DNA from 3 places in the Streptomyces sp. NPDC007157 genome. Region 3 is predicted to be linked to each of the others. Evidence: riboswitches for the same ligand, from Rfam matches in the RefSeq annotation. Region 3 holds a riboswitch; each other region holds the start of a gene.
The links. A riboswitch is a leader RNA that binds a small molecule or an ion and turns the genes downstream of it on or off. The one in region 3 is predicted to bind thiamine pyrophosphate.

Region 1 (6,971 bases), on a different contig from region 3:
GCCCGCCGAACCGCACGGTGGCCTGCTCCAGTTCGAGAAGCGGCATCAGAACTCCCCCGTCCGGTCGGTCCGCAGTCGCTCCAGTACCAGCAGCGCCACCGCGCACACCACCATCAGAATCGTGGAAAGGGCCATCGCCTGGCCGTAGTTGAGATCTCCGGGGCGGGACAGCAACCGCGCCACGGCCACCGGCAGCGTCGGGTTGTCCGGTCGGGCGATGAACACCGTGGCGCCGAACTCCCCCAGCGACACCGCGAAGGCGAAGCCCGCCGCGACCAGCAACGCCCGTCGCACCATCGGCAGATCGACCTCCCGCCACACCCGCCACGGCGAGGCCCCGAGCACGGCCGCCGCCTCCCGCAGCCGTCCGTCCACGGCACGCAGCACGGGCAGCATGGTCCGTACGACGAACGGCACCCCGACCAGCGCCTGCGCGAGCGGCACCAGGATCCAGGACTGCCGCAGATCCAGCGGCGGCTTGTCGAGCGCGATCAGGAACCCGAAGCCGACGGTCACCGCGGACACCCCGAGCGGCAGCATCAGCAGTGCGTCGAAGCCCCGTACCAGCCGCCCCGCGTCCCGCCGGGCCAGTGCGGCGGCGGCCAGCCCGCCGATCAGCACGGCGATGGCGGTCGCGGCGACGGCGTATTCGAGCGAACTGACCACCGACTGGATGGGCGCGACCAGGAAGGTGCCCCCGTCGGCGTCACCCAGCGCCCGGTAGTAGCCGAACCCCCCGTCGAACGACCGGCGTACCAGCACGGCCAGCGGCAGCACGAGGAGCACGGCGATGGTGGCGAGGACCGCGCCGAGCAGCGCCCACTGCCCGGCGCCGCGCGGCCGGCGTGCCGTCACCGACGGGTCCACCAGCCGCAGCGCGCTCTCCCGCCGCCGTACCGTCCACGCGTGCACGGCGAGGATCGCGCCGACCGCGACGAACTGCACGATCGTGAGAACGGCGGCCGTGGAGAGGTCGAAGATCTCGGAGGTCTGCCGGTAGATCTCCACTTCGAGGGTGGAGAAGGTGGGGCCGCCGAGGATCTGCACCACACCGAAGGAGGTGAAGGTGAACAGGAAGACCATCAGCGCCGCGGCGGCCACGGCGGGCACCAGCGCGGGCAGGGTGACCTTCCGCCAGGCACCCAGCGGTGAGACGCCGAGCATCCGCGCGGCCTCCTCCTGCCGCGGGTCCAGTTGGGCCCAGAGCCCGCCCACGGTCCGTACGACGACGGCGTAGTTGAAGAAGACATGCGCGAGCAGGATGGCCCAGACGGTGGTGTCCAGCCGTACGCCCCACAGCTCGTCCAGCAGTCCGCCGCGGCCGACCAGCGCCAGGAACGCCGTACCGACCACCACCGTCGGCAGTACGAACGGCACGGTGACCACCGCTCGCAGCACCTGCTTGCCCGGGAAGTCCAGGCGGGCGAAGACATAGGCGGCCGGCAGCGCGGCCAGCAGGGTGAGCGCGGTGGAGGCGAGCGCCTGCCAGGTGGTGAACCACAGGACGTGCCGGATGTCGGACTGGCCGACGACGTCGGCGATCCGTCCGAACCGCCACACCCCGTCGGCCTTCAGCCCGCGCGTGACGATCGCCGTGACCGGCCAGGCGAAGAAGACGGCGAAGAACGCGACGGGCACGGCCATCAGGCCGAGCCGCGCCACGCTCCCGCGCCTGCCGGCTGCTTGAGTACCGGCTACTTGAGTACGAGCGAGGTCCACGTCTTGACCCACTGGTCACGGTTGGCGGCGATCTTGTCGGGCGCCATGGTCTCGGGGTCCTTCGCGGCGGGACCGTACTTCGTGAACTCGGCGGGCACGCCGGCTCCCTCGACCACCGGATACACGAACATGTTCAACGGCATGTCCTCCTGGAACTCCTTGGAGACCAGGAAGTCGATGAGCGCCTTGCCGCCCCGGGTGTTCCCGGCGTTGCTCAGCAGCCCGGCGAACTCGATCTGCCGGAAGCAGGTGCCGGTCGCGACGCCGGTGGGCGCGGTGCTGGGCTTCGGGTCGGCGTAGATGACCTCGGCGGGCGGGGAGGAGGCGTACGACACGACGAGCGGCCGGTCGCCCTTCGCCTTCCGGCCGCCGGCCGAGCCGGAGAACTCCTCGTTGTAGGCCTGCTCCCAGCCGTCGACGACCTTGACGCCGTTCTCCTTGAGCTTCTTCCAGTAGCCCTGCCAGCTTCCCCCGCTCTCGGCTTCGCTCGAACCGGAGGTGCCACCGTCGCCGTACTGGGCGGCGCTCCCGAGCAGGAATCCCAGCCCCGGCGAGGAGGTCGCCGCGTTCTCGGTGACGAGGAGGTTCTTGTACTGCGGCTTGACGAGATCGGCGTAGGACGTGGGCGGGGTCAGCTTGTGCTTGCTGAAGTAGGCCTTGTCGTAGTTGACGCAGATGTCGCCGTAGTCGATGGGCGTGACCCGGTGCTTGCCCGCGTCGAGTTGGTAGTCCGTGCCGACCTGGTCGAGGCCCTTGGCCACGTACGGCTGGAAGAGGCCGTTGTCGAGGGCGCGGGAGAGCAGTGTGTTGTCGACGCCGAAGAAGACGTCGCCCTGCGGGTTGTCCTTGGTCAGGATCGCCTTGTTGACGGCCTGGCCGGCGTCGCCGTCCTTGAGGACCTTCACGTGGTAGCCGGACTGCTTCTCGAAGTCCTGGAGCACGCTCTTGGAGACGGCCCATGAGTCGTGGCTGACCAGGGTGACGGTCTTGGAGTCCGCTGCGGAGCCGCCGGACGACCCGCACGCGGACAGCGTGACGAGACCGAGCCCGACGGCCGCGGCCAAGAAGGTCTTGGTGTGCACTGGTGTTTTCCTCCTGGGGTGGACCAGGAAGAGACGCGGCCCCACCCGGTGGAACCACCCGGGCAGGGCACAACAGCTTGAGTGATGACCGAACTTCCTACCCAGAATGACCTGGGCGAGGTTCAGAGGGTCTGCGGCCCGATTGCCGCACTCTCAGCGCTGTGGCGCTCCCCTGTCGGAATATGAAGATGTCGATATGAAGATGTCAGTGTACGAAGATGCCAGTGTACGAAGGTGTCGACGTACGACGATATGGCTGTACGGCCCTCAGATTACCGCTCGGTGGCCGCGAGCTGACCGCACGCTCCGTCGATCTCCTGCCCGCGGGTGTCCCGGACGGTGACGGGCACCCCATGCGCGGCGATCGCCTCGACGAACGCCTTCTCGTCCTCGGGCCGCGAGGCGGTCCACTTCGAGCCCGGTGTCGGGTTCAGCGGGATGAGGTTGACGTGCACGGGCTTGCCCTTGAGCAGGCGGCCCAGCCGGTCGCCCCGCCACGCCTGGTCGTTGATGTCGCGAATGAGGGCGTACTCGATCGACAGCCGACGCCCGCTCTTCTCCACGTACTCGAACCCGGCGTCGAGGACCTCGCGCACCTTCCACCGCGTGTTCACGGGGACGAGGGTGTCGCGCAGCTCGTCGTCGGGGGCGTGCAGGGAGATCGCGAGCCGGCACTTGAGGCCCTCGTCGGCGAGCCGGTGGATGGCCGGCACGAGCCCGACCGTCGACACGGTGATCCCGCGCTGCGACAGACCCAGCCCGTCCGGGGCCGGATCGGTGAGCGCGCGGATGGCGGTGACGACCCGCTTGTAGTTGGCGAGGGGCTCGCCCATGCCCATGAAGACGATGTTGGAGAGCCGCGCCGGACCGCCGGGCACCTCCCCGTCCCTGAGTGCCCGCATCCCGTCCACGATCTGGTGGACGATCTCCGCGGTGGACAGATTCCGGTCCAGACCCGCCTGCCCGGTCGCGCAGAACGGGCAGTTCATCCCGCACCCCGCCTGTGAGCTGATGCACATGGTCACCCGGTCCGGGTAGCGCATCAGCACGGACTCGACGAGCGTGCCGTCGAAGAGCCGCCACAGCGTCTTGCGGGTGGTGCCCTCGTCCGTCGACAGATGCCGGACGACGGTCATCAGCTCGGGGAACAGCGCGTCCCGCAGCCGGTCCCGGGAGCCTGCGGGGATGTCCGTCCACTGCTCGGGGTCGTGCGCGTACCGCGCGAAGTAGTGCTGCGAGAGCTGCTTGGCACGGAACGGCTTCTCACCGATCTCGGCCACCGCGTCCTTGCGCTCGGCAGGCGTGAGGTCGGCGAGATGCCGCGGCGGCTTCTTGGCTCCGCGCGGCGCGACAAAAGTAAGTTCTCCGGGCTTAGGCATGGCCCAACCAGTGTCGCAGATCCAATCGGGTGACCCGCGACCGACGATCTGGGGGCCTGTCGCTGACGGTCGTCATCTGTCGTCGCCGGTCCCCGAAGCAAGACGGACGGCCCCCGGCCTTCGGACGCTAGACACTGTGGGGCGGCGGGTCCGCCACCTCTGGCTGCAACCGCTTGCTCGAGCGTGTGCCCACCGCGTGCCCGACGACGTAGGCACAGAAGACGAGCGTAAGGACTCCGGCCACTTGCGCGGTCTTGTTGCCCTCGATGATCGCAGCGTGCCCGAGTTCGTACATCAAGTAGACCGCCACCGCGCACAGAATCCAGTGCCACGCGCTTGTCACCAGGTCACGGGCAGGGTGCGCGGTCCGCGGATCAGCCCCTGGCGCTGGAACTCGACCTCCTCGGGAGGCACGGCCAGCCGGATGCCGGGGAAGCGGGTGAGGACCGAGCCGATCATGATCTCGGCCTCCATACGGGCCATGATGGCGGCCATGCAGTGGTGCGGACCGTGCCCGAAGGCCAGGTGGGGGCCGTCGGCGCGGTCGAAGTCCAGCTCGTCGGGGTCGGTGAAGACCGCGGGGTCACGGTTGGCGGCGACGTACGCGTTGTAGACGACCTCACCGGCCCGGATCAGCTGGCCGCCGACCTCGACGTCCTCGACGGCGACCCGTGGGATGCCGACGCCGTTGCGGTGCGGGACGTAGCGGAAGAGTTCGTCCACGGCCTTGGGGAGCAGCTCCGGCTCGCGGCGCAGCCGCTCCAGATGGCGGGGGTGGGTGAGCAGCGCGTACATCATCGAGCCGCTGTTGTTGCGGACCGCGTGGCCGCCGCTGACCTGGATGGCGGTGGCCAGGGAGATCGCCTCGTCGGCGGTGATCTCCCCGGACTCGGTGGCCAGTGCCAGCACCCCGGCGAGGTCCTCGCGGGGCTCCTCGCGGCGGTGCTGGAGCAGCTCGGCGATCCGGGCCCGGGTGGCCCGGGCGGCCTCCTTGCCGCGCTCCTCGGAGTCGGGCCCGGCGGACAGCAGGGCCTCGCCGGTCGCCGCCCAGCGGTGCCAGTCCTTCTCGTCGACGCCGAGGAAGTCACGGATCACGGCGATCGGGAAGGGGCCGTGGAGATGCTCCATGAGGTCGGCGGGCGGCCCGGCGGCCGCCATCGCGTCGAGCAGTTCGGCGGCCCGGCGCTCGGCCATCGGCCGCAGCCGCTGCATGGCCTGCCCGGTGAACGCGCGGGCCACGACCCGGCGCAGCCGGTTGTGCCGGGGCGGGTCGATGTACTGCAGGCCCGCCGTCTGCGAGGCCACGGGCTCCGGGCGCATGCTGGTGACGTCACGGCCGACGACCTGTTCCCGGGAGAAGCGGGGGTCGGAGGTGACGAAGCGACAGTCCTCGTACCGGGTGATCAGCCAGGCGTGCCCCTCGCCGTGCGCGAGTTTGATCCGGGTGACCGGCTCGTCGCGCAGCATCTCGTCGAGGAACGGGTCGGGGTCGAGGGCGGGCAGATCGTCGACGGGCCAGACCCGCACCGCAGGAGGCGGGGTCTGGGGCGGGGCGGAGGCCGAGGCCGGGTCGAGGGGCATGGGCACACTCCTGCGCGTCGGAGACACAGCGTCCTCACAGGGAGTCTGCCTCCCACCGGACTGACCATGCGATTTCTGCTGCGTCATCCGGGGCCGACAAGCCGTCGAGCCCCCGCCCTGCGAAGGGCGGGGGCTCGACTACGACAGGTGTACGTCAGCCGCTGCCGACGAAGAGCACCATGAGCGTCGGCAGCGGGGAGTCCAGCCGGTCCATGCCGTGTCGACTCGCCGCTACCGCGGCCCGGCGCCGTGGCCCGACGTCAGCCACTCCCGACGAACAGCACCATCAGCAACCACACCACCGGAGCCGTAGGAAGCAGGGAGTCCAGCCGGTCCATGATGCCGCCGTGGCCCGGGAGCAGGGTGCCCATGTCCTTGATGCCCAGGTCCCGCTTGATCATGGACTCGCCGAGGTCGCCGAGGGTGGCGCTGGCCGCTACCGCGAGGCCCAGCAGCAGGCCCTGCCACCAGGTGCCGTCGTCGATCAGGAACTGCATGCACAGGGCGCCCGCCGCCATGGCGAACAGCACCGCGCCGACCAGGCCCTCGCGGGTCTTGCCGGGGCTGATGCGCGGGGCGAGCTTGTGGGTGCCGAAACGCCAGCCGACCGCGTAGGCACCGGTGTCGCTGACCACCGTGAGGAGCAGGAAGGTGATCACCCGGCGGGGGCCGTCGTCGGCGGCGAGCATCATCGAGACGAAGGTCGCCAGGAAAGGCACGTAGAACGCCGCGAAGAGACCCGCCGTGACGTCCCTGAGATAGCCCTCCGGCGGTTCCGTCATCCGCCAGACCAGAACGGCCAGCCCGGTGAGCGCCAGGGCGACCCAGGCACCCTCGGCACCGCGGGCGTAGCCGGCGACCACCATCGCCGCGCCGCCCAGTGCCAGCGGGACCAGGGGCGCCTTGATGCCCTTGCGCTCCTGCAGCCGGCTGGTCAGCTCCCACAGGCCCACCACGACCGCGACCGCGACCACGCCGACGAAGACGGCCTTGACGACGAACAGGGACGCCACGATCACGACGCCCAGTCCGACGCCGACCCCTATCGCCGCGCCCAGATCCCGACCCGCGCTCTTCTTCTGCGGCGCGGGCGCCGGCTGCGGGGCGTCGGGCATGGGCTCCGGATTCTGCGGCGCCGCCGCATGGGGCAGAGGCTGCGCCGACGGGGTGTCGTTGCGGTACGTCCCGTCGCGAGACGTACCGTCCTGGA
Region 2 (6,971 bases), on a different contig from region 3:
GCGGGCGGTGCCGTGGGCGACCAGCTCGTCCAGTTCGTGGGCCAGCCCCGGCACGATGGCGGACGGCGGCGGCACGTCCTCGTGGAGATGCTTGTAGAGGATCGCCGCGGGCGAGTCCGAGTCGTGCGGCTTCTCTCCGGTGAGCATCTCGTAGAGCACGACACCGCACGCGTACACGTCGACGCGGGGATCGGCGGCCCCGCTCTCGACCTGCTCGGGTGCCAGGTACGCCACGGTCCCGAGCACCGCGCCGGTCGTGCTGGTGACGCTGTCCACGGACCGCACGAGCCCGAAGTCGGCGACCTTGACCCGTCCGTCGTCCCCTATCAACACGTTCTCGGGCTTCATGTCCCGGTGCACGAACCCGGCGCGGTGCGCGGCGCCCAGCGCGGCCAGCACGGGCTCCAGAATGTCCAGCGCGGCCCGCGGCTGCAGCGCGCCGCGCTCGCGCAGCACGTCACGGAGGGTGCAGCCGGCGATGTACTCCATCGCGAGATACACGTACGGCCCGTCGGTCCCCTGGTCGAAGACCTGGACGACATTCGGGTGGGCCAGCCGGGCGACCGACTTGGCCTCGCGGATGAATCTCTCGACGAAGGATCCGTCGGCGGCGAGCGCCGGATGCATCACTTTCAGCGCGAGCACCCGGTCCAGCCGGACGTCCAGGGCCCGGTAGACCGTGGCCATCCCGCCGACGGCGATTCGCGCGTCGACGCGATAACGGCCGTCGAGCACCTGCCCGACGAGGGGGTCCTGAAGCGTCGTATCCACCCCGCGAGTGTACGAGCCCCGGCTGAAACCCCCACAGGTGAGACAGATTTCCCCACCGACTTGCAGCGCACCTGTGACGCAGCGCGCCCCTCCGCGCGCCCCTCCGCGCGCCCCGAACGACCCGGCCGGCGGTCAGAAGGCGGGGCGCTCGGGGTCCAGGGCGGCCAGGCCCTCCGTGGGGGACGACGGCTCGGCGAAGTGGCGGAAGGGGATCCGGCCGGCCAGCCGGGCCAGCCGCCCCGCCTCCACCCCGGCCCGCATGGCGGACGCCATCCGTTCGGGATCCTGCGCCCGGGTCACCGCCGACGCCAGCATCACCCCCGCACAGCCCAGCTCCATCGCCAGCGCCACGTCGGACGCCGTACCGGCCCCCGCGTCCAGAATCACCGGCACGCGCGCGTGCTCGACGATCAGCCGGAAGTTGTGCGGGTTGCGGATCCCGAGCCCCGACCCGATCGGCGACCCCAGCGGCATCACCGCGGCGCACCCGACGTCCTCCAGCTTCCGGGCCAGCACCGGATCGTCGTTGGTGTACGGCAGCACCGTGAACCCGTCGTCGACCAGCGTCTCCGCCGCGTCAAGCAGCTCGATCGGGTCGGGGAGCAAGGTCCGCTCGTCGGCGATGACCTCCAGCTTGACCATCGAGGTCCCCAGTGCCTCCCGGGCCAGCCGGGCCGTCAGCACGGCCTCGCCGGCGGTGAAGCACCCCGCGGTGTTCGGCAGCACCCGGATCCCCAGCCGTTCGAGGACCGACAGCACGGACCCCCGTACCCCCGGATCCACCCGCCGCATCGCGACCGTCGTCAGCTCGGTCCCGGAGGCGACCAGCGCCCGCTCCAGCACCTCCAGGCTGGGCGCACCCCCGGTGCCCATGATCAGCCGGGAGGAGAAGGCCGTACCCCCGAGCACGAAAGGATCGTCGGCCATGGCTCAGCCTCCCTGTACGGCGGTCAGGACTTCCACGCGGTCACCCTCGGCGAGCGCCGTACCCGGCCACTCCCCGCGCGGTACGACGGTCTCGTTGACCGCCGCGGCCACCCCGGACGGCGCGACCGTCAGGGACTTCACGAGCGTGTCGAGAGCGGTGCCGGGGGTGATCTCCCGGCGCTCCCCGTTGACGGAGATGTTCATGCGGTCTGCTCCAGGAGTGGGCCGGGGACGGGGCCGAAACGCTTCGGGCTGAACGGACGGGCCTCTTCCGGCAGCTCACCGCCGGTCAGCAGCTCCGCCATCACGTCTCCCGTGACCGGCGTGAGCAGCACTCCGTTGCGGTGGTGCCCGGTGGCCAGCAGCAGCCCGTCGAGGCGGGTCGGCCCGAGCAGCGGCGCGTTGTCGGGGGAGCCGGGGCGCAGCCCGGCCCGGGTCTCGGTCAGCGGCAGCTCGGTGATGCCGGGCACCAGCTCGTGCGCGTCGCGCAGCAGCTCGTACACGCCCCCCGCCGTGACCGTCGTGTCCCAGCCCAGCTCCTCGCTGGTCGCCCCCACGACCAGCTCGCCGTTCTCCCGGGGCACCAGGTAGAGATGGCCACCGCGCACCACGGCCCGCACGGTCCGGCTCAGGAACGGCGCGTACGGTGCGGGCACGGTCAGCCGCAGCACCTGCCCCTTCACGGGCCGCACCGGCGGCAGCGCCTCGTCCGGCACCCCCGCCAGCCGCCCGCTCAGGCTGCCGCCGGCGAGCACGACCCGGTCCGCGGCCAACAGGTCCCCCGCGCGCGTGAGGACACCGGCCGCCCGCTCCCGTACCACCTCCAGACGCTCGGCCCAGCCGCGGTGGAAGACCACCCCGGCCCGCTCGCACGCCGCCACCAGCGCGGCCGCCAGCCGGCGCGGGTCGATCTGGTGGTCGCCGTCGACCCGCAGCCCGCCGCGCACACCCGGCGCGAGCATCGGCTCCAGGCGCCGGCACTCCCGCCCGGACAGCCACTCGGAGTCCAGCCCGGACTGATGCTGGAGGGCGTGCAGCTCGCGCAGGTGCGCCCGGTCGTCGGCGTCCAGCGCGACCGCGAGCGTGCCGCAGCGCCGGTAGCCGAGGTCGTGGCCGGTCAGCTCGGTGAGCTCGGCGGCGAAGTCGGGATAGCGGCGGGCGGAGGCCAGGTTGAGTCCCAGCAGGGTCTGCTCGCCGTAGTGCAGTTCGGTGACCGCGGCCAGCATCCCCGCCGCGACCTGCGCGGCCCCGCCGCCGGGCTCGGGGTCGACCACGGCGGTGGCGAGCCCGCGCTGCGCGGACCGCCAGGCAGTCACCAGGCCGATGATCCCGCCCCCGATGACCAGGACGTCGGACGTATGTGCGGACATGGGCGTCCAGCCCCTCCCTTCGCCGGCATGACCCGGATCAGGTTCGTACGGTCGGAGGCCGCCAGCCTCCCTCTCAGCCCGGTGCGTCCGGGCTCCCGCGTGTGCTTCCCGGCCACCCTAGCCCGCGGGCCTCCGCCCTTGTAAGACGGCCTGCCCCGGCGGTGTGGAACAGGTCACTCAGCACGCCCACTGACTGACTCTTTGTCAGTTGTCTATGGTTCTTGTCTATGGTGATCAGGTGAGCGAGCAGACGCAGCGACCGAGCACGTCACAGAAGCGACGCGTGGTCGTCGTGGGCGCGGGCATGGCCGGGGTGCAGACCGCCGTGGCCCTGCGCGAGCGGGGGTTCACCGACACCGTCACCCTGATCGGCGCCGAGCCGCACCAGCCGTACGACCGGCCGCCGCTCTCCAAGGCGGTGCTGCTCGGCAAGTCCGAGGGCTCCGCCTTCGAGGTCGACTTCGAGGCGCTCGGCATCGAGCTGGCGCTGGGCCGTGAGGCCCTCGGCGTGCGCCCCGCCGACCGTGAGCTGGACACCGAGACCGGACCGGTGCCCTACGACGACCTGGTGCTCGCCACCGGCGCCGAGCCGATCACGCTGCCCGGCACCGAGGGCGTGCCCGGCGTCCATCTGCTGCGCACCCTGGACGACGCCGAGCGGCTGCGGCCCGTGCTCGCCCGGCAGCACGACATCGTGGTGGTCGGCGCGGGCTGGATCGGCGCCGAGTTCGCCACCGCGGCCCGGCAGGCCGGCTGCGCGGTGACCGTCGTGGAGGCCGCCGACCGCCCGCTCGCGGGAGCGCTCCCGGCCGAGGTGGCCGCGCCGATGACCGGCTGGTACGCCGACAGCGGCGCCGAACTGCGCACGCACGCGCGCGTGGCGCGGGTCGAACCCGGCGCGGTGGTGCTCGACGACGGCTCGCGGGTGCCCGCGGGCGCCGTCGTGGTCGGCATCGGCGCCCGCCCCGCCACCGCCTGGCTCGCCGGCTCCGGCATCGAACTGGGCGCGCACGGGGAGGTGCTGGCCGACGACCGGCTGCGCACCGGCGTCCCGGACGTCTACGCGGTCGGCGACTGCGCCTCCTTCCCGTCCGGCCGCTACGGCGAGCGCCTGCTGGTCCACCACTGGGACAACGCCCTCCAGGGCCCGCGCACGGTGGCCGCCAACATCCTCGGCGAGTCCGACGCGGTCTACGACCCGGTGCCGTACTTCTGGTCGGAGCAGTTCGGCCGCTTCGTGCAGTACGCCGGCCACCACGCCGTCGCCGACCGCATGATCTGGCGCGGCGACCCGACGGGCCCGGCCTGGAGCGTCTGCTGGCTCCGCGAGGACCGCCTGGTCGCTCTCCTGGCGGTAGGCCGCCCACGAGACCTGGCGCAGGGGCGCAGGCTGATCGAAGGGGGCCGCCAGATGGACCCGGAAGCCCTGTCCGACCCCGCCCGCCCCTTGAAGAACGCGACCGCGGCGCCCCTTTAGGGGCGCGGGGCCGGGACATGTGCGGCTCCGCCGCGCGGGCGCGACCAGCCATGACGAACCGCAGCCGATCACCCACCCATCCTGGCGCTTCCCTATCGCGACCCACCCGCCGGAACGCCTACCCTTGTTTCCGTGACCGAGATTGACGCAAAGATCGATGTTCTCGTCCCCGCCTGGCTCACCGTCCCCGACATCGCAGAGATGCTGGACGTCGATGTGACGCGCGTGCGGCAGCTGGTCAAGGAGGGCCAGCTCATCGCCGTCCGCCGTGGTGAGAACCGCGCGCTGCACGTCCCCGCCGCCTTCATCGACGAGGACAAGGTCGTCAAGGGCCTGTCCGGAACCTTGACGCTCCTGCGGGACGACGGCTTCACGGACGAAGAGATGCTGGAGTGGCTGTTCACGCCCGACGAGACCCTGCCCGGCACCCCCGCGCAGGCGCTCAGCGAGAATCGTGGCACGGAGGTGAAGCGCCGCGCCCAGGCGCTCGCCGTCTGAGGCAGCCAGTACCGACACAACGGGGGACGCACCGATGACCGACACCGCCCGCGCGCAGCTGGCCGACGCCCGGCTGTACCTGTGCACAGACGCCCGTAAGGAGCAGGGCGACCTCGCCGGGTTCCTGGACGCGGTCCTGGCGGGCGGTGTCGACATCGTGCAGCTGCGCGACAAGGGCATGGAGGCGGCCGAGGAGCTGGAGCACCTCGCCGTGTTCGCCGACGCCTGCGCCCGGCACGGCAAGCTGCTCGCGGTCAACGACCGCGCGGACGTCGCCCACGCGGCCGGCGCCGATGTGCTCCACCTCGGCCAGGGCGACCTGCCGGTCCCGGCCGCCAGGGCGATCCTCGGCCCGGACGTCCTGATCGGCCGCTCCACGCACGCCGACTCCGAGGCCGCCGCGGCCGCCGTCGAGGACGGTGTGGACTACTTCTGCACCGGCCCCTGCTGGCCCACCCCCACCAAGCCCGGCCGTCCCGCTCCCGGCCTCGACCTGGTGCGGTACACCGCCGCCCTGGGCACGGACCGCCCGTGGTTCGCCATCGGCGGCATCGACCTGGGCAACCTCGACCAGGTGCTGGACGCGGGCGCCCGCCGGGTGGTCGTGGTCCGCGCGCTCACCGAGGCCGACGACCCGGGCGCCGCGGCGGCCGAGTTCGCGAAGCGACTGCGGTCGGCGTAGCTCCTGGGCCGCGCCCGCTCAGGTAGGCGTGGCTTCTCGGCCGCGCCCGCTCAGATCGGCGTAGCTCCTGCGCCGCGCCCGCTCCGGTCGGCGCGGCTCACCGGCGGAGCGTCCGGAAACTTGTCCAGTATCCGGACGTGGGGCCGACAATCCGGGCAAATATCCCGAGTGCGGTTGGGTGTCCGTCCACCCCTGGCTAACCTGCGAGTATGGCCCTCGGAACCGCATCCACCAGGACTGACCGCGCACGCACGGTGCGTGACATGCTCGCCTCCGGCAAGACCACGTACTCGTTCGAGTTCTCGGCGCCGAAAACCCCCAAGGGCGAGCGGAACCTGTGGAGCGCGCTCCGGCGGGTCGAGGCGGTCGCCCCCGACTTCGTCTCCGTGACCTACGGTGCCGGCGGCTCCACCCGGGCGGGCACCGTCAGGGAGACCCAGCAGATCGTCGCCGACACCACGCTCACCCCGGTCGCCCACCTCACCGCGGTCGACCACTCCCTGGCCGAACTGCGCAACATCATCGGGCAGTACGCGGACGCCGGGATCCGCAACATGCTCGCGGTGCGCGGCGACCCGCCCGGTGACCCGATGGGGGAGTGGGTGGCGCACCCGCGGGGCCTGACCTACGCGGCCGAACTCGTCCGGCTCATCAAGGAGTCCGGTGACTTCTGCGTGGGCGTGGCGGCCTTCCCGGAGATGCACCCGCGCTCCGGCGACTGGGACACCGACGTCCGGCACTTCGTCGACAAGTGCCGCGCCGGCGCCGACTACGCCATCACGCAGATGTTCTTCCAGCCCGAGTCCTACCTTCGCCTTCGCGACCGGGTCGCCGCGGCCGGCTGCGAGACCCCGGTGATTCCGGAAATCCTGCCCGTCACCAGTGTGAAGATGCTGGAACGGCTGCCCAAACTCAGCAACGCGGCCTTCCCGGACGCCCTGAAAGAGCGGATCCTCACAGCCAAAGACGATCCGGCGGCGGTACGCTCCATCGGTATCGAGTTCGCCACGGAGTTCTGCGCACGGCTGCTGGCCGAAGGCGTCCCCGGACTGCACTTCATCACGCTCAACAGCTCCACGGCGACGCTGGAAATCCACGAGAACCTGGGCCTGCACCATCCCCCGCGGGCCTAGACCGGCCGCACCGGAGTACGACACACTGCGTAGCGGTTACTGGGAGAGGGGCGTACATGGGCTGGACGGTCCTCTACGTAGCGTTCGGCATCGTCGCGCTGTGGTTGCTGGGC
Region 3 (6,971 bases):
GCACGATCTCCTCGGCCACCAGCTCACTGTTGGCGACCGTCGCCACGCTGCTCTGCGCGATGGAGAAGAGCAGCAGCAGCGGCAGCGCGGCGCCCGCGTAGGCCAGGACGAGGGTGTTGACGACGGACGCGATGTGGTCGCGGCCGATGCGGATGCCCGCCCGGTACAGCCCGCGCCAGCCCATCGTCGGGTTGGCCTCGTGCAGCTCCCAGACGGCCGAGGTCTGGGTCACCGTCACATCGTCCAGGACACCGAGCGAACCGATGATGACGCCGGCCAGCAAAAGACCACTCATGTCGATCGACGGGTACAGGCCGTGGATCAGGCCGGTGTTGTCGTCGGTGTTGCCGGTGAGCGCGGCCCAGTCGATGAACTCCGAGCCGAGGACGCCGATCAGGCACAGCGAGACCAGCGTGCCCAGCACCGCCACCGAGGTCCGGGCCGACAGGCCATGGCACATGTACAGGGCGATCAGCATGATGGCGCTCGCCCCGACCACCGCCACCAGCAGCGGATTCGAGCCCTGCAGGATCGCCGGCAGGATGAACAGGGTCAGCACCATGAAACTGACGGCGAGCGCGACGAGCGCCATCACACCGCGCAGCCGGCCCACCACGACGACGGCGAGTGCGAAGATCCCGGCCAGCAGCGCCATCGGGAGCTTCCGGTTCACATCGGTGACCGAGTACTGCAGGTCCTTGGGCGCCGAGGGCTCGTAGGCGACCACGACCTTCTCGCCCTCATCCAGTTGACGGGACTGGTCGGGCTGCACGATCTCGGTGAACGTGCGGCCTTTGTCCTTGCCGGTGTCGACCCGGACCGTCGCCTTCTTGCAGGTGCCGTCCTCCTCCTGCTTGGCGGAGCTGCCCTCGGCGGCGGAGGTGTCGCCGGTCGAGCCGCCCCCGGAGGCGTTGACCGACTTGCAGCTGACCGGGACGACCTTGGTGACCGTGGCCTGCTGTGTCTGGCGGTCGAAGCCGACGCCGGTGCGCTCGTGTGCCGGGGCGCCGCCGGGCCACAGCACCACGAGGCCGGCCACGACCGCTGCGGTGAAGGGGATGAGGATCGCTGCGATGACCTTGCGCAGATGCTTGGAGACCGGCGCGGCGGGGCCATGGCTGTGCGAGTGACCGTGCCCGCCGCCTGACCCGGAACCGCCCTGCCCGGGTCCTCGACCTGGCGGGTGGCCGTTGGCATGGCCGTCGTCGTGACTGTGGGCGTGCCCCTGGTCGTGCGGGTGGCCCTGCCCGTGGTCGTGCGCGTCACCGGCACCATGGCCCCCGTGGCCGGTTCCGCCGCCCTGTGCGGCACCGTTGCCGCGCCTCGGGTCGGGGGGCGGATAGGGGTGCTGCTGTGTCGTGGTCACCGCCCGATCATCGCAAGAACGGCAGGGGCCCTCTGTTCACCGCGCCCGAATTGACGCTAGCGTGGAGGCACCTTTGCACACGCGGGAGCTCGGAGCACCGGGCTGAGAGGGCGCTGACCTCCGTATTCGCGATGTTTCACGTGGAACGAGTGATGTTTCACAGGAAACGCCGCCCGACGGAAGCCGCTGCGTCGACCGCCGAACCTGTTACCGGGTAATGCCGGCGTAGGGAGTAGGTCTCATGACCAACAAGGACGCACGCACGCCTGCCCTCAGTCAGGACGAACAGCCCATTGCGGGTGAACCGTCCACAGGGGCCGGGAAGTCCATCGGCTGGCACAAGGGGTATGTCGAGGGTTCGCGCCCCGACCTTCGGGTGTCGGTCCGTCAGGTGCACCTCACCAACGGGCAGTCGGTCACGCTCTACGACACCTCCGGCCCGTACACCGATCCGCTCGTCGAGACCGACGTCCGCAGGGGTCTGCCGCCGCTGCGGGAGAACTGGATCATCGCCCGCGGGGACACCGCCGAGTACGCGGGCCGCCCCGTCCGTCCCGAGGACGACGGGGTCAAGCACACCTCGCCGCGTGGTGGGCTGCGCAACCTGGACGCGGTATTCCCGGGCCGCCCGCGCCAGCCGCGTCGCAGCCGGGACGGCGAGGCGGTCACACAACTGGCCTATGCCCGCCGGGGTGAGGTCACCCCGGAGATGGAGTACGTGGCCATCCGCGAGAACGTCTCCCCCGAGGTCGTCCGTGAGGAGATCGCGGCGGGACGGGCCGTGCTGCCGGCCAACGTCAACCACCCGGAGATCGAGCCGATGATCATCGGCAAGCGGTTCCTGGTGAAGGTCAACGCCAACATCGGCAACTCGGCGGTGACTTCCTCGATCGAGGAGGAGGTCGAGAAGATGACCTGGGCGACCCGCTGGGGCGCCGACACGGTCATGGATCTGTCCACCGGGCGCAACATCCACACCACCCGCGAATGGGTGCTGCGCAACTCCCCCGTCCCCATCGGCACGGTGCCGCTCTACCAGGCCCTGGAGAAGGTCGACGGCAGGGCCGAGGAGCTGACCTGGGAGATCTACAAGGACACCGTGATCGAACAGGCCGAGCAGGGTGTGGACTACATGACCGTCCACGCGGGGGTGCGGCTGCCGTATGTGCCGCTCACCGCCAACCGCAAGACCGGCATCGTCTCGCGCGGCGGCTCGATCATGGCGGCCTGGTGCCTCGCGCACCACAAGGAATCGTTCCTGTACGAGAACTTCGAGGAACTCTGCGAGATCCTCGCCGCCTACGACGTCACGTACTCGCTGGGCGACGGCCTGCGCCCCGGCTCCATCGCGGACGCCAACGACGAGGCCCAGTTCGCGGAGTTGCGCACGCTCGGGGAACTCAACCGGATCGCCAGGCGTTTCCATGTACAGACGATGATCGAGGGCCCGGGCCATGTCCCGATGCACAAGATCAAGGAGAACATCGACCTTCAGCAGGAGATCTGCGATGAGGCTCCGTTCTATACGCTCGGCCCGCTGACCACGGACGTCGCGCCGGCGTACGACCACATCACCTCCGGCATCGGTGCCGCGATGATCGCCTGGTGGGGCACGGCGATGCTGTGCTACGTCACGCCCAAGGAGCACCTGGGTCTGCCCAACCGGGACGACGTCAAGACCGGCGTGATCACCTACAAGATCGCCGCCCACGCGGCGGACCTCGCCAAGGGCCACCCGGGCGCGCAGGAGTGGGACGACGCGCTGTCCGACGCCCGCTTCGAGTTCCGGTGGGAGGACCAGTTCAACCTCGCCCTGGACCCGGACACGGCACGCGAGTTCCACGACGAGACGCTTCCGGCGGAGCCGGCGAAGACGGCCCACTTCTGCTCGATGTGCGGGCCGAAGTTCTGCTCGATGAAGATCAGCCACAGCATCACAGAGCGGTTCGGTGGGGCGGCGGCTGAGGGGGCGTCTGCCGAGGAGGTCGTGGAGGGGATGCTGCAGAAGTCGAAGGAGTTCGCGGCGAGCGGGAACCGGGTGTACCTGCCGATCGCGGACTGACATCGACCGTCGGTGCGCTGCACCGGGAGACCGGCGACGGCCCCGGGTGCAGCGCCCCCGCCCTGGCCGGCGATCGGCGGCGGCCGTGCGCCCGGAGGTCGCAACCGCCTAGCTCGTCGCGGGCTTGTCGCACAGGGCGTGGTCGACGAGGGCGCCCGTCGCGCGGTTGAGAGCCGCCAGATCCGGCGGCGCGGTAGTGGTGGTGAGGGAGACGGTCACCGCGCGTTTGCCGTCCGCGCTCACCGCGGGGCGGGTGTTGACACCCGCCCCGTCGCCCTCGTGGGCGTAGTAGAAACCGCCGCAGGAGAGCGGGATCCGGCGCAGCCCGAGACCGTAGGTGCCCTCGGGCATCTCCGCCACGTCCTCCGGGTCGTCGGTCCGCTGGACGGTCCGCCGCATCTCGCGCCACTGCTCGGCCGGCAGCAGCTTCCCACCGGCCAGCGCCCGGAAGAAGGTGTTCAGGTCGGCGGTGGTGCTCACCACCCCGGAGTCCGCGGTGTGCTGGAAGCTGTGCTCGGTGACGTCGAGACGCTTGCCGTCGGCGGTCGTCAGGTACGCGTTCACGTGCGGGTCGGGCAGGTAGGGGTCGAGCCCGGGAACGGAGGTGTTCCGCAGCCCCAGCTTCGCGATCACCCGGTGCTCGACCAGCGCGTCCCAGGGTGCGCCGCCGGCCCTCTCCGCGATCATGCCGGCCAGCAGGTAGTTGGTGTTGGAGTACGCCCACCGGGTGGCCCCGCCCGGCGCGGGCACGAACACCGGCCGGTGCTTCATCGCCACCGCGACCAGGTCGGCCGCAGGCGTGGCGTCGTAGCGGTTCTCGTCGAAGTGGTTGATCAACCGGTCCTGGATCTCCGGGTCGTCGACGTAGTCGTACAGGCCGCTGGTCTGGCGGAGCAGGTCGCGGACGGTGATACGGGTGCCGTCGTTGCCGTGGCCCGCGACGATGCCCGGCAGCCAGTGCTCGACGGTGTCGTCCAGCGACAGCCGCTTCTCCGCCACGAGTTGCAGGACCACGGTCGCCACGAACGTCTTCGTCGTGCTCGCCACGCGGAAGTGCGAGTTCCACGGGATCGGGGCCGAGGAACCGGCCGTCCGGGTGCCGATGCGTGCCATGAGTGGCGCGCCGTTCGTTCGGTCCACCCTGGCCAGCACGTTCACATCGCCGCCCCCGGCCTTCCGTACGGCTGCCAGGTCCTGCCGGAGTGCGTCCTGGTCGTACGAGTGCCTTGCGGCCGTGTGCCCGGCGGTGGCGGCGGTCGCGACCGCGGGCGAGCCCAGCGCGAGCAGTGCTGCCGCCAGCACGGCGGTCCTGGCCTTTTTCGACATCGGCATCTGCATGTTCGAATCCCCCGGTGCTCTGCGTCCTGGTCGGTGACGATCACCAGCCAACCGGATCCAGAAGCGCCGGAGAATGGGACTGCCCTCCGAACGAGGGGTGTACCTGGCCCCCCTTCGCCTTCACCCACCGGGGACGACGCGTTCGCGTGGACGGGGTGTCCGGCTTGCGCCCCCGGCGGGGGCGCAAGCCGGGCTATTCCGGCTGGTGCTCCGGGCCTCCGAAGTCCGGGCTGGTGTAGTCCGGGCTGGTGAAGCTCGGCCGGGAGGCGGGTGCGGTGCCGTCATCGGTGCTGAAACCGGGGCGGTCGTAGCCCAGGCGCGGCATCCGGCCCCCCGGACCCGACGGGGTGGTACGGCGCAGTTCGGCCGTGCCGGGCTCGGTGGCCAGTCCTTCCCGCAGGAAGGGCAGGATGCCGCGCTCCAGCAGGGCGTCCCGCCAGGCGTCCCGGGCCTTGGCCACCTCCCCGCCGGGTTCGCCGTAGGCTCCGGCCTCCAGTGAGGGACTGTTGCGCAGTGCGGTGAGCAGCAGCCCCGCGCCGGCCATCAGGATGGCGGCCGCGGTCACGACGCCGAAGACCCAGCCGGCGGTGAGCATGGTCTGGGCGAACGCCGGGGCCGGGTCCAGCATCTTCAGGACGTAGCCGACGAGCAGGAAGATCGCGGCGGCGGTACCGGCGAGCACGGGCGCCAGGACCAGGGCGAGGGCGAAGCCGCCGGCGCCGGTGGTCTCGGCGGCCTCGCCGAGGGTGGTGGCGAGCCCCATCGCACCGCCCGTGGCCGACTCCGCGGAGTCGGACTCGTGGACAGTGGCCGGGGTGGACCGCGCCGGGTTGCGCAGTTCCTCGCGGACCTTCACATAGTGCTGGTACTCAGCCGCCGCGGCCGCCGCTATCAGTGCGGTGGCGTTGAGCGCCATGGTGCGCAGCTGTTCGGTGTTCAAACGCTGGCCGGCACCGGCCAGTTCGGGACGGTAAGGGGCGGAGCGCAGCGCCTCATCGAGGATCCGCTCGTATTCCTGGCGGTCCTCGCTGTGCAGGTGCTGCGGAACGCTGTTCATGTGCATCCCCCGATGCTCCGTAGGGCTTGGGGCTCGCACGCCGGCGAGCCGTCGGGCAGAAACGGAGGGGAGCCTGCTACGGATAAACCGATGGTAGAGCCGTTAAGGCACGCGGTGACAGGGGGTTGCCGGAAATTGGGGGTGGCCCGCGTGTGACATCGGGGTACAGAACAGCGTGCCGAACGTTCAGCTGTCCAGCGGAAGTTGTCTGACCAGCAACTTTCCGGCCATGGTCACTCCGCCGTCCATGGCGATGGCCAGGCCGTCCGCGTAGACGTGTGGTCCCTCCACCAGGGGGCCGGTGGTCTCCTCGCCGTCCTCGGAGCCGACTTCCCCCAGCAGATAGGGAATCGGGCTGTGCCCGTGAACGATGCGGGTGCCGCCGTACGTATCGAGAAGGGAACGGACGGCGTCTGCACCCCCCTCGTCGCGGAAGGAGAACCGCTTGGTGAACTTCCGGAACAGGTCCCAGACCTCGTCCGCGTCATTACGGGTGATGGTCTCGCGGACTGTGTCGTTGACCGCCTCGATCGAGTCGCCGTAGTCGAGGTAGGCGGTGGTGTCGGAGTGGACCAGCAGATAGCCGTCGACCTCCTCGACCGCGTCCAGGCGGGCCATCCACTGGAGGTGGTGGTCCTGGAGCCGGTCCATGTCGGTCTTCTGACCGCCGTTGAGCAGCCAGGCCGCCTGGAAGGTGGCGGTGCCCGCCCCGGAGTTGACGGGGGTGTCGCCGAACCGCTTGGCGCCGAGCAGCAGCAGCTCGTGGTTGCCCATGAGCGCCTTGCAGTAGCCGCCGGCCGCGGCCGCCTCGGCGGACAGCCGCATCACCAGGTCGATGACGCCGATGCCGTCCGGACCCCGGTCGGTGAAGTCGCCGAGGAACCACAGCCGGGCGGTGCCCGCGCACCAGTGCCCGTCCGTGTCGATCAGTCCCTGCTCCCGCAGCGCGCCGATCAGCTCGTCGAAGTAACCGTGCACGTCCCCGACGACATACAGCGGGCCCGGACCGGCCGCCGTCTGAGCGACCGGATCGGCGGCCGGGTCGACCGGCAGCTGGAGCGTGTCGCCACGGTGGATGACCGGCAGGTCGCGCTGGGTCGGCGTGTACCCCTCGGGATATCCGTCGGGGTACGGCTCGTCGAGCGCCG

Region 1: linked by a shared signal. The riboswitch ahead of ABZ642_RS19195 (thiamine ABC transporter substrate-binding protein) and the one ahead of thiC (phosphomethylpyrimidine synthase ThiC) in region 3 are both predicted to bind thiamine pyrophosphate.
Region 2: linked by a shared signal. The riboswitch ahead of thiO (glycine oxidase ThiO) and the one ahead of thiC (phosphomethylpyrimidine synthase ThiC) in region 3 are both predicted to bind thiamine pyrophosphate.

What each region holds. Positions count from the first base shown of each region.
Region 1 is NZ_JBEYFE010000009.1:235,809-242,779, reverse strand. Features, by position in the region: gene ABZ642_RS19205 (ABC transporter ATP-binding protein) at 1-46, opposite strand, end outside; gene ABZ642_RS19200 (iron ABC transporter permease) at 46-1,644, opposite strand; gene ABZ642_RS19195 (thiamine ABC transporter substrate-binding protein) at 1,695-2,801, opposite strand; TPP riboswitch at 2,878-2,985, opposite strand; gene rlmN (23S rRNA (adenine(2503)-C(2))-methyltransferase RlmN) at 3,074-4,180, opposite strand; gene ABZ642_RS19185 (cytochrome P450) at 4,520-5,761, opposite strand; gene ABZ642_RS19180 (phosphatidate cytidylyltransferase) at 6,022-6,971, opposite strand, start outside.
Region 2 is NZ_JBEYFE010000006.1:407,718-414,688, reverse strand. Features, by position in the region: gene pknB (Stk1 family PASTA domain-containing Ser/Thr kinase) at 1-771, opposite strand, end outside; gene ABZ642_RS14330 (thiazole synthase) at 904-1,698, opposite strand; gene thiS (sulfur carrier protein ThiS) at 1,702-1,902, opposite strand; gene thiO (glycine oxidase ThiO) at 1,899-3,068, opposite strand; TPP riboswitch at 3,066-3,177, opposite strand; gene ABZ642_RS14315 (FAD-dependent oxidoreductase) at 3,307-4,545, shown strand; gene ABZ642_RS14310 (Rv2175c family DNA-binding protein) at 4,678-5,043, shown strand; gene thiE (thiamine phosphate synthase) at 5,078-5,725, shown strand; gene metF (methylenetetrahydrofolate reductase [NAD(P)H]) at 5,935-6,858, shown strand; gene ABZ642_RS14295 (hypothetical protein) at 6,915-6,971, shown strand, end outside.
Region 3 is NZ_JBEYFE010000005.1:302,089-309,059, forward strand. Features, by position in the region: gene ABZ642_RS11575 (YibE/F family protein) at 1-1,366, opposite strand, end outside; TPP riboswitch at 1,438-1,615, shown strand; gene thiC (phosphomethylpyrimidine synthase ThiC) at 1,608-3,428, shown strand; gene ABZ642_RS11585 (serine hydrolase domain-containing protein) at 3,537-4,766, opposite strand; gene ABZ642_RS11590 (hypothetical protein) at 4,960-5,829, opposite strand; gene ABZ642_RS11595 (metallophosphoesterase) at 6,010-6,971, opposite strand, start outside.